2 regions of the Mesorhizobium sp. M0954 genome follow, and region 2 is predicted to be linked to the other one. Evidence: riboswitches for the same ligand, from Rfam matches in the RefSeq annotation. Region 2 holds a riboswitch; the other holds the start of a gene.
What was found. Region 2 has a riboswitch for thiamine pyrophosphate ahead of thiB (thiamine ABC transporter substrate binding subunit). Riboswitches for the same ligand answer to the same signal wherever they lie in the genome.

Region 1 (4,208 bases), on a different contig from region 2:
CTCGACGTGGGGAACGAGCATTGGAGACGATGTCGCGCTTTCCGTTACAGCCCGAAGGCGGGTGACAGATGACCGCGTCAGCCTCTCCACTCCGAGCTACGATTTCACGCATTCGATCAGGCACAGCTCTCTCGGGCACCAAGCATGAGTCAGCTCCCGAATGAGCAGGTGCCGCCCAGTTCAGCTTCGGCCCTTGCGCGCGCAAAGTATTGGGCGAGATCGATCGGCAGTCCGATCGGCAAATTGGGGCAGCGATGGCGAGAATGAATGCCAGGAACTTCCCTTCGGTGCCGCTTCGTCGATCTGTTTGCCGAGAAGACGCGCGCTGCGTGCCGCCCCCCATACCGCAGAGAACTCACTTCAGGTCACACACACACGACGCCACCGAGATCCTGCATCACTTTTCTACTCCGACGCCGCCACGTCACCAAGATCAGTCGCGAGCGTGATCGCGGCTATCAAATCGGGATCGCGCACCGGAGCGCTCTATGAGTGAGCCCCGAACGGCGCGCTCGAGCAATCCGGCTCGACGTAAGGCGGGCCATCCGTGCCGGCCTCGTGACTAAGACGGGCGAATGGCGGTTCCTGGACTCACCTTTTTGGTCTGAAGTCGCTTCCTTGAGCCGGTGGCAGAGTTCTTGCTTGATCGACCTCAGCACTGTTTTAGAATCGGTTTTCGGAAAATTTGTCTTGTGGCATCAATTTTCATGGGATAGGATCATTTTTCATAGGTTTTGCCGACTAAACCAAAATTCAATGGAAGGATTCGCGTTTCATGCCTGCGGTGCAACAGCACCAATTTTCAGGTCCTGTTACCGTTTTTCAGGAAATCCGCCTTCCTGAAACGGCGACCCCGGCCGGGTACAGCGCCCTGATCGGAGCCTACAGGCTCGCCGCGCCCTTGCCCCGTAGGTTGTTCGCCACTGGCGAGCATCATCGCATTACCGAACGGGATGGCTGGCGGATCATGACCCCCCGCCATGCCCCAAATCCTACCCTCGAAGGCCACCTGACCTTTGCGCTCAAGTACGAGGGACTGGACCTTGCCGTCCTCAAGCGGCTGTTCCAAGTGACCGGTCCCGCGCCGATCGAGGCGCTGGTCCGTGAAAGCCCGACCGGCAGTTATGCCCGCCGCATCTGGTTTTTATATGAATGGCTGAGGGACGCGCGTATCGATCTGCCGGACGCGGAGGCCGGACGATACATTCCGGTTGTCGATCCCGAGCTGCAGTGGCCCGGACCCGACAAGACCGCTTCGCGCTATCGCGTAAGGGACAATCTCCCCGGCACGCGTGAGTTCTGCCCTCTGGTGTTCCGCACCAAGATTCTCGAAAAATTCATCGGCCTTGAACTACCGCGGCGCGCGGAGGCAATCGTAGCGGACGTGCCGCGCGACCTCCTTGCTCGGACCGCCGCCTTTCTTTTGCTCAAAGACTCGCGATCAAGCTATGCGATCGAGGGCGAGCACCCGCCGCAAGATCGCATCCAGCGCTGGGGCCGCACCATCGGCGAAGCCGGCCGCTGGCCGATCGATCGCGATGAGCTGCTGCGTCTGCAAAGAATTGTACTTGGTGACGCTCGTTTCGTAAGACTTGGCTTCCGAAAAGAAGGAGGTTTCGTCGGTGAGCATGATCGAGACAACGGTACGCCCTTGCCCGATCACATCAGCGCTCGGCCCGAGGACCTGCCGCGGCTAATCGATGGAATGGCGGCGTTCGATCAGGGCCCCGCGCAAAAGCTTGATGCAGTCGTAGCCGCCGCAATCCTCGCCTTCGGCTTTGTCTATATTCACCCGTTCGAGGACGGAAACGGCCGCATTCACCGCTACCTAATCCACCACGTCCTTGCCATGCGCGGCTTCAATCCGCCGGGAGTGGTCTTTCCCGTCTCGGCCGCGATCCTGGACCAGATCAACGAGTACAGGGGCGTGCTCGAGAGCTATTCGCAGCGCCTTCTGCCGTTGGTGGAATGGGAACCGACGCCGCAATTCAACGTCCGGGTGCTGAATGACACCGGTGATTTCTACCGGTTCTTCGATGCAACCCCGCACGCCGAATTCCTCTATGCTTGCGTTCAGCGGACGATCGAACGGGACCTTCCCGAGGAAACCGCATTTCTGCAGCGCTACGATCAGTTCCGGCAGCAGGTGGACGCCTTTATCGACATGCCCGAGCGGTTGACCGATCTGCTCTTCCGTTTTCTTCACCAGAATGATGGCCATCTATCGAACCGCGCGCGCGAGAAGGAATTCGCCGCGCTGACCAGTGACGAGGCAGGAAGAATCGAGGCGATCTACGCGCAAACCTTTGGTGCCCATTGAAGGTGTGATCATCAGGATCGATTTTAGTCCGACGGTTTGCGATTCCCTTGTCCCTGCCTTCATCTCCGACGCTTGACTTGTCGCCGAGACATGCACGATTTTTTCCGCACGGTCTGACCGGCCGCCGATCAGCCGCGGCCAGAACGCGCTTGACAAACCGGAGCGGTCCCGTCCAACCTCACGCATTCACCAGGGGAGTCCCGGCAAGGGGCTGAGATACTGCTGGCTTTCGCGGCGCAGTGACCCGTTGAACCTGATCCAGTTCATACTGGCGTAGGGACGGTGCAAGCGCTTTGCGGGAGTTTACGCCCGAGGTCCTGTTTCGGCAGGTCGACAGAAGCGTCTTTTCATCCTTCCGGCACAGAACTGGGTCTCCAATGCAACGAGCAAAGGAGCCTCAAGATGAATGCCCTCACCCCCGCCGTCTCGACGGGACCGCTGCCTGCCTCACGCAAAATCCACAAATCCGGTACCATCCACCCGCAGCTCAGGGTGCCGATGCGCGAAATCTCCGTCCATCCGACGGCAGGCGAGCCGCCGGTGACCGCTTACGATCCGTCCGGCCCCTATACCGACCCGACTGTCGAAACCAGCATCGAAAACGGCCTTGCACGGCTTCGCCATGAATGGGTCACCGCGCGCGGCGATGTCGAAGCCTATGACGGCCGCCACGTCCGGCCAGAAGACAATGGGTTTGCGGCAGGCGAGCGCCTAACACCGGAATTTCCAGTCCGCAACCGGCCACTCCGGGCCCAGACCGGCAAGGCGGTGACACAGCTTGCCTATGCGCGCGCTGGCATCATCACGCCCGAAATGGAGTTCGTCGCCATCCGCGAGAACCTTGGTCGCGAGATCCTGCACGGCAAGCTTGAGCGCGACGGCGAGGCCTTTGGCGCGGCGATCCCCGACTTCGTCACGCCTGAATTCGTCCGCCACGAGGTGGCGCGCGGACGCGCGATCATTCCCGCCAACATCAATCATCCCGAGAGCGAACCGATGATCATCGGCCGCAATTTCCTGGTCAAGATCAACGCCAATATCGGTAACTCCGCCGTCACATCGTCGATGGCTGAAGAGGTCGAAAAGATGGTGTGGGCGATCCGCTGGGGCGCCGATACGGTGATGGACCTGTCGACCGGCCGCAACATCCACAACATCCGCGAATGGATCGTGCGCAACTCGCCGGTGCCGATCGGCACGGTGCCGCTCTACCAGGCGCTCGAAAAGGTTGGTGGCATCGCCGAGGACCTGACCTGGGAGGTCTACCGCGACACGTTGATCGAGCAGGCCGAGCAAGGCGTTGACTATTTCACCATCCACGCCGGCGTGCGGCTGCATTACATCCCGCTGACCGTTGACCGGGTCACGGGTATCGTCTCGCGCGGTGGCTCGATCATGGCAAAATGGTGCCTGCACCATCACCGGGAAAGCTTCCTCTACGAGCACTTTGCGGAGATCTGCGACATCTGCCGCGCTTATGACGTCTCCTTCTCGCTCGGCGACGGCCTTCGTCCCGGCTCGATCGCCGATGCCAACGACGCGGCGCAATTCGCCGAGCTGGAAACGCTCGGCGAGCTGACGCAGATCGCCTGGGCGAAAGATTGCCAGGTGATGATCGAGGGGCCCGGCCACGTGCCGATGCACAAGATCAAGGCGAACATGGACAAGCAGCTCGCCGTCTGTGGCGAGGCGCCGTTCTATACGCTTGGACCGCTGACGACCGACATCGCGCCGGGCTACGACCACATCACTTCCGGCATCGGCGCGGCGATGATCGGCTGGTTCGGAACGGCCATGCTCTGCTACGTCACGCCCAAGGAGCATCTCGGCCTTCCCGACCGCGATGACGTCAAGACCGGCGTGATCACCTACAAGATCGCAGCGCACG
Region 2 (4,208 bases):
GCTGTCACGCCATAGCGCAGCCAGTGCTCCTCGCGCACGATCTGGCGACCGAGCTTGTGCTGCTCGCGCTCTTCCTCCTCCAGCACCGTGTCGCGCCATTCCTCGAAATAGCCAAAGCCCTTGTCGAGACGGCGGGTCTGGCCGCGGTCGAGCCAGATTGTGGCGCGTGACACGCGCTCGAGAAAACGGCGGTCATGCGAGATGACGACCAGTGCCGAGGAGGTGCGGGCAAGCTCCTCCTCCAGCCATTCGATGACCGAAAGGTCAAGATGATTGGTCGGCTCATCGAGGAGGAGAATGTCGGGCTCCGGCGCCATGACGCGGGCGAGGGCGGCGCGCCGCGCCTCGCCGCCGGAAAGGTCGTTCGGCCGTTCCTCGCCGGTCAGGCCGAGATGCTCCATCAGATAGGTGGCGCGGTAGGGATCGTCGGCGGGCCCGAGCCCCGCCTCGACATAGGCGCGGACGGTCGCAAAACCGTCCATGTCGGGCATTTGCTGCAAGTAGCGCACGGTTGCCGAGGGCTGGCGGAAGACTTCGCCATCCTGCGGTTCGATTAGCCCGGCGGCGATCTTGAGGAGCGTCGACTTACCAGAGCCGTTGCGGCCGACCAGGGCGATCTTGTCGCCAGCCGAGGCCGTCAGGGCGGCACCGTCGAGCAACGGCGTGCCGCCAAAGGTCAGCTTTATCCCGTCGAGATTGAGAAGCGGCGGCGCCATATCAGCTTTCTGGGCTCAGCTTTCCGGAAGAGGGTAGGGATGCGCGAGCAGCAGCGCCCGGCCGCTGGCCAGCGCGATTTCCAGCCGGCCCCTGACCTCGTTGGAAATGGTCAGCGACGAGCCGAACGCAACCTCGACATGGTCGAGCGGCCATTTGGCGCCGGTGACTGTCAGGCCGGCGAGATCCGAGAAGCCGAGCACCGAAAACAGCGTGCCGTCGGCATAGTCGAAGCCAGTCTTTCCAGGCAGCAAAGGAATGCCTTCCTGTGCGCCGCTGGTCAAAAGCACTTCCGTTCCGCCTTCCGCCAGCCGGACGCTCAGCGCCAGATGCAGGAAGATGTGGTCGGTGCGTTTGCCGCCGAAGGCGCCTGCGAGCACAAGGCTTGTCGCACCGCGTTCGAGCGCGGCGGCGATAGCGAGTTCACCGTCGGTCTTGTCCTTTTCAGCGGGAAATACCTGCCGTGGCACGGCGGCCAGATCTTCCGGCAAATCGGCAGGCACCGAATCGAAATCGCCGACCCAGAGTTCCGGCCTCAGGCCCAGCATGCGGGCATGACCGATGCCGGCGTCGGCGGCGATGACGCGCGAGCCTTCGACCTGGCGGTCGAGCAGCGGTGTGCGGATGAGATCGCCGCCAAGCAGGATGGTGAATGTGCTCATATCTCGTGGCCCTTACCAGCCCTGCCCCGGAAACGGAAGATGAAACGGCAGACGAAACGGAAGGCTGGGCTTTGGATGCCCGGCAAACTTCCGCTTGCGCAGCACTTCGGCCGGGCCTATGTGTCGCAACGCTCTAACGGGGTGCCGGACGCGATCTTCGCGGACCGGCTGAGAGGCAAGACTGCCAACCCGCTGAACCTGATCCGGTTTGTACCGGCGGAGGGATTAGACGTTTCGGACAGCCCGACGCCTCAATTCCTTTCAACGCGAACGAAGGAGGCGCCGATGCGCAGTTTTTTCCACTCTCTTGTCTCAATTGTCCTGCTTGCGGCATCCGCGCTCGCCCTGCCGGGGCAGGCATCGGCACAGGATAGACTGACGGTCTATACCTATGAAAGCTTCACCGCCGATTGGGGTCCGGGACCGGCAGTGAAGAAGGCCTTCGAGGCCGAATGCAGTTGCGTCGTCGAATTCGTCTCGGTCGCCGACGGCGTGGCGCTGCTCAACCGTGTGAAGCTGGAAGGCGCCGCGACCAAGGCCGATATCGTACTTGGCCTCGATACCAACTTAACCGCCGACGCCAAGGCAACCGGCCTGTTTTCGCCGCACGGCGCCGTCTCGGGCGTCAATGTGCCGGGCGGCTGGAGCGACGATATTTTCGTGCCGTTCGACTATGGCTATTTCGCCGTCGTCTACGACACCGAAAAACTGAAGAGCCCGCCGAAGAGCCTCAGGGAATTGGTCGAGGGCGATGCCGGAGAGAAGATCGTCATCCAGGATCCGCGCACCTCGACGCCGGGCCTTGGCCTGCTGCTGTGGGTCAAGTCGGTCTATGGCGACAAGGCGCCGGAAGCCTGGGCCAAACTCAAGGCGAAGGTGCTGACGGTAACGCCGGGCTGGAGCGAGGCCTACGGCCTGTTCACCAAGGGCGAGGCGCCGATGGTGCTGTCCTACACCACCTCGCCGGCCTACCACATGGTCGCCGAAAACACCGAGCGCTACCAGGCGGCGTCCTTCGAGGAGGGCGAATATCTGCAGATCGAGGTCGCGGGGATCACCACCGAGGGTGCGAAGAACCCGCTGGCGGAAAAGTTCATCGCCTTCATGACCGGACCGAAATTCCAGGATGTCATTCCCGAAACCAACTGGATGTTCCCGGCCGGCAAAACCGACAAGCCGCTCAACCCGGCGTTCGACAAGCTGGTCAAGCCGACCAAGACCTTGCTGTTCAGCCCGGAAGACGTCGCGGCCAACCGCAAGGCCTGGGTCGATGAGTGGCTTGCGGCGATGAGCAAGTAGGGCTCAAGCCTCGTCGGATGTTTGCGCCAAGCCACCCCCCTCTGGCCTGCCGGCCATCTCCCCCTCAAGGGGGGAGATTGGCAGCTTCATTGCTGGCTCTTCCTTGGCAACGTTGGAGTGAGGCGAACGCGTGGGTGACACCCGATCTCCCCCCTCGTGGGGGAGATGTCCGGCAGGACAGAGGGGGGCGCGAAGGAACGCTGTCCTCGCTAAGAATCTCGAATCTGGTGGTCTAGCGTGCAACGCGCGGCATCATTGGACTCCCGCGTCACTGCCGGTATCGTCGCGCTCGCCGCCATCGCGCTGCTGATCGGCGGTGCATTCGCCGGTCTCGTCGTCGAAGCCACACGCGACCTGTCCGGCGCCGCCTCCGCTTTCGATTCCTATCTCTTGCGTGTCGTCCGTTTCACGCTCTGGCAGGCTCTGCTGTCGACCCTGCTCTCCGTTGCACCGGCGCTGTTCGTCGCGCGCGCCCTGTCGCGGCATCCGCGTTTTTTCGGGCGAGCCTTCATCCTCCAGCTTTTCGCCGTGCCGCTGGCGCTGCCGGCCATTGTTGCCGCACTCGGTGTCTTGGCGCTCTATGGCCGCGCCGGCTATTTTGCCGGCACGCTCGGCGCGCTAGGCGGCCAGAGCTGGCCCGGCATCTATGGCCTGTCGGGCATACTCGTCGCCCATGTCTTCTTCAACCTGCCGCTGGCGACGCGGCTGTTCCTGGAGGCGTTGCAGACCGTGCCGGCCGACCAATGGCGGCTGGCGAGCCAGCTTGGCATGGGTGCTGCGCCGGCCTTCCGGCTGATCGAATGGCCGCCGCTGCGTGCGGCCTTGCCCGGCGTTGCCGGGCTCGTTTTCATGCTGTGCATCACCTCCTTCACCATCGTGCTTACGCTCGGCGGCGGACCCAGCGCGACGACGCTCGAGGTTGCCATCTACCAGGCGCTGCGTTTCGACTTCGACCCGGCGCGGGCTGTGACGCTGACCCTGCTGCAGATTGCCCTGACCTTCGTCGTCGTGCTGGCCTTGACGCGGCTTAGCGCCAATATGACCGGCGATGCCAATCTGCCGGTGGCGCCGCGCCGGTATTTTTCAGCCGGTGCGGCCGAGACCGTGCTGAACGCATTGGCGATCGGGCTGGCACTGCTGTTTGTCGCCGGGCCGATGGCGGCCACGTTGGCAGCCGGGCTTGGCGCCGATCTCGGCCGCCTGGCCGGCGAGAGCGCGGTGCGGCAAGCGACGGCGACCAGTGCCGTGCTCTCCCTCCTATCGGCGCTGCTCTCTGTGGCGTTGTCGCTGTCGCTGGTCATGGCGCGCCGGGCGCTGGCGCTCACCCGGCGGAGCGGCAGGAGGACGCTGCTCGAACATCTGGCCGACACCGGTGCGGGGTTCGTCCTGGTGGTGCCGCCCATCGTCATCGGTGCCGGCTGGTTCTTGCTCTTGCGCACCGTCAGCGATGTCTTTGCGATCGCCCCTGTCATGGTCGTTGCGGTCAATGCGGTGATGGCGATGCCGTTCGCCATCCGCGCCATCCGCCCCGCC

Region 1: another riboswitch for thiamine pyrophosphate. It lies ahead of thiC (phosphomethylpyrimidine synthase ThiC); the one in region 2 lies ahead of thiB (thiamine ABC transporter substrate binding subunit).

The regions. Positions count from the first base shown of each region.
Region 1 covers NZ_JAMYNR010000002.1:126,743-130,950, forward strand. Annotated here, with positions in the region: gene NKH93_RS03760 (Fic family protein) at 776-2,320, shown strand; TPP riboswitch at 2,502-2,618, shown strand; gene thiC (phosphomethylpyrimidine synthase ThiC) at 2,723-4,208, shown strand, end outside.
Region 2 covers NZ_JAMYNR010000016.1:58,290-62,497, reverse strand. Annotated here, with positions in the region: gene NKH93_RS21780 (ABC-F family ATP-binding cassette domain-containing protein) at 1-716, opposite strand, end outside; gene NKH93_RS21775 (thiamine diphosphokinase) at 732-1,376, opposite strand; TPP riboswitch at 1,504-1,618, shown strand; gene thiB (thiamine ABC transporter substrate binding subunit) at 1,662-2,675, shown strand; gene thiP (thiamine/thiamine pyrophosphate ABC transporter permease) at 2,913-4,208, shown strand, end outside.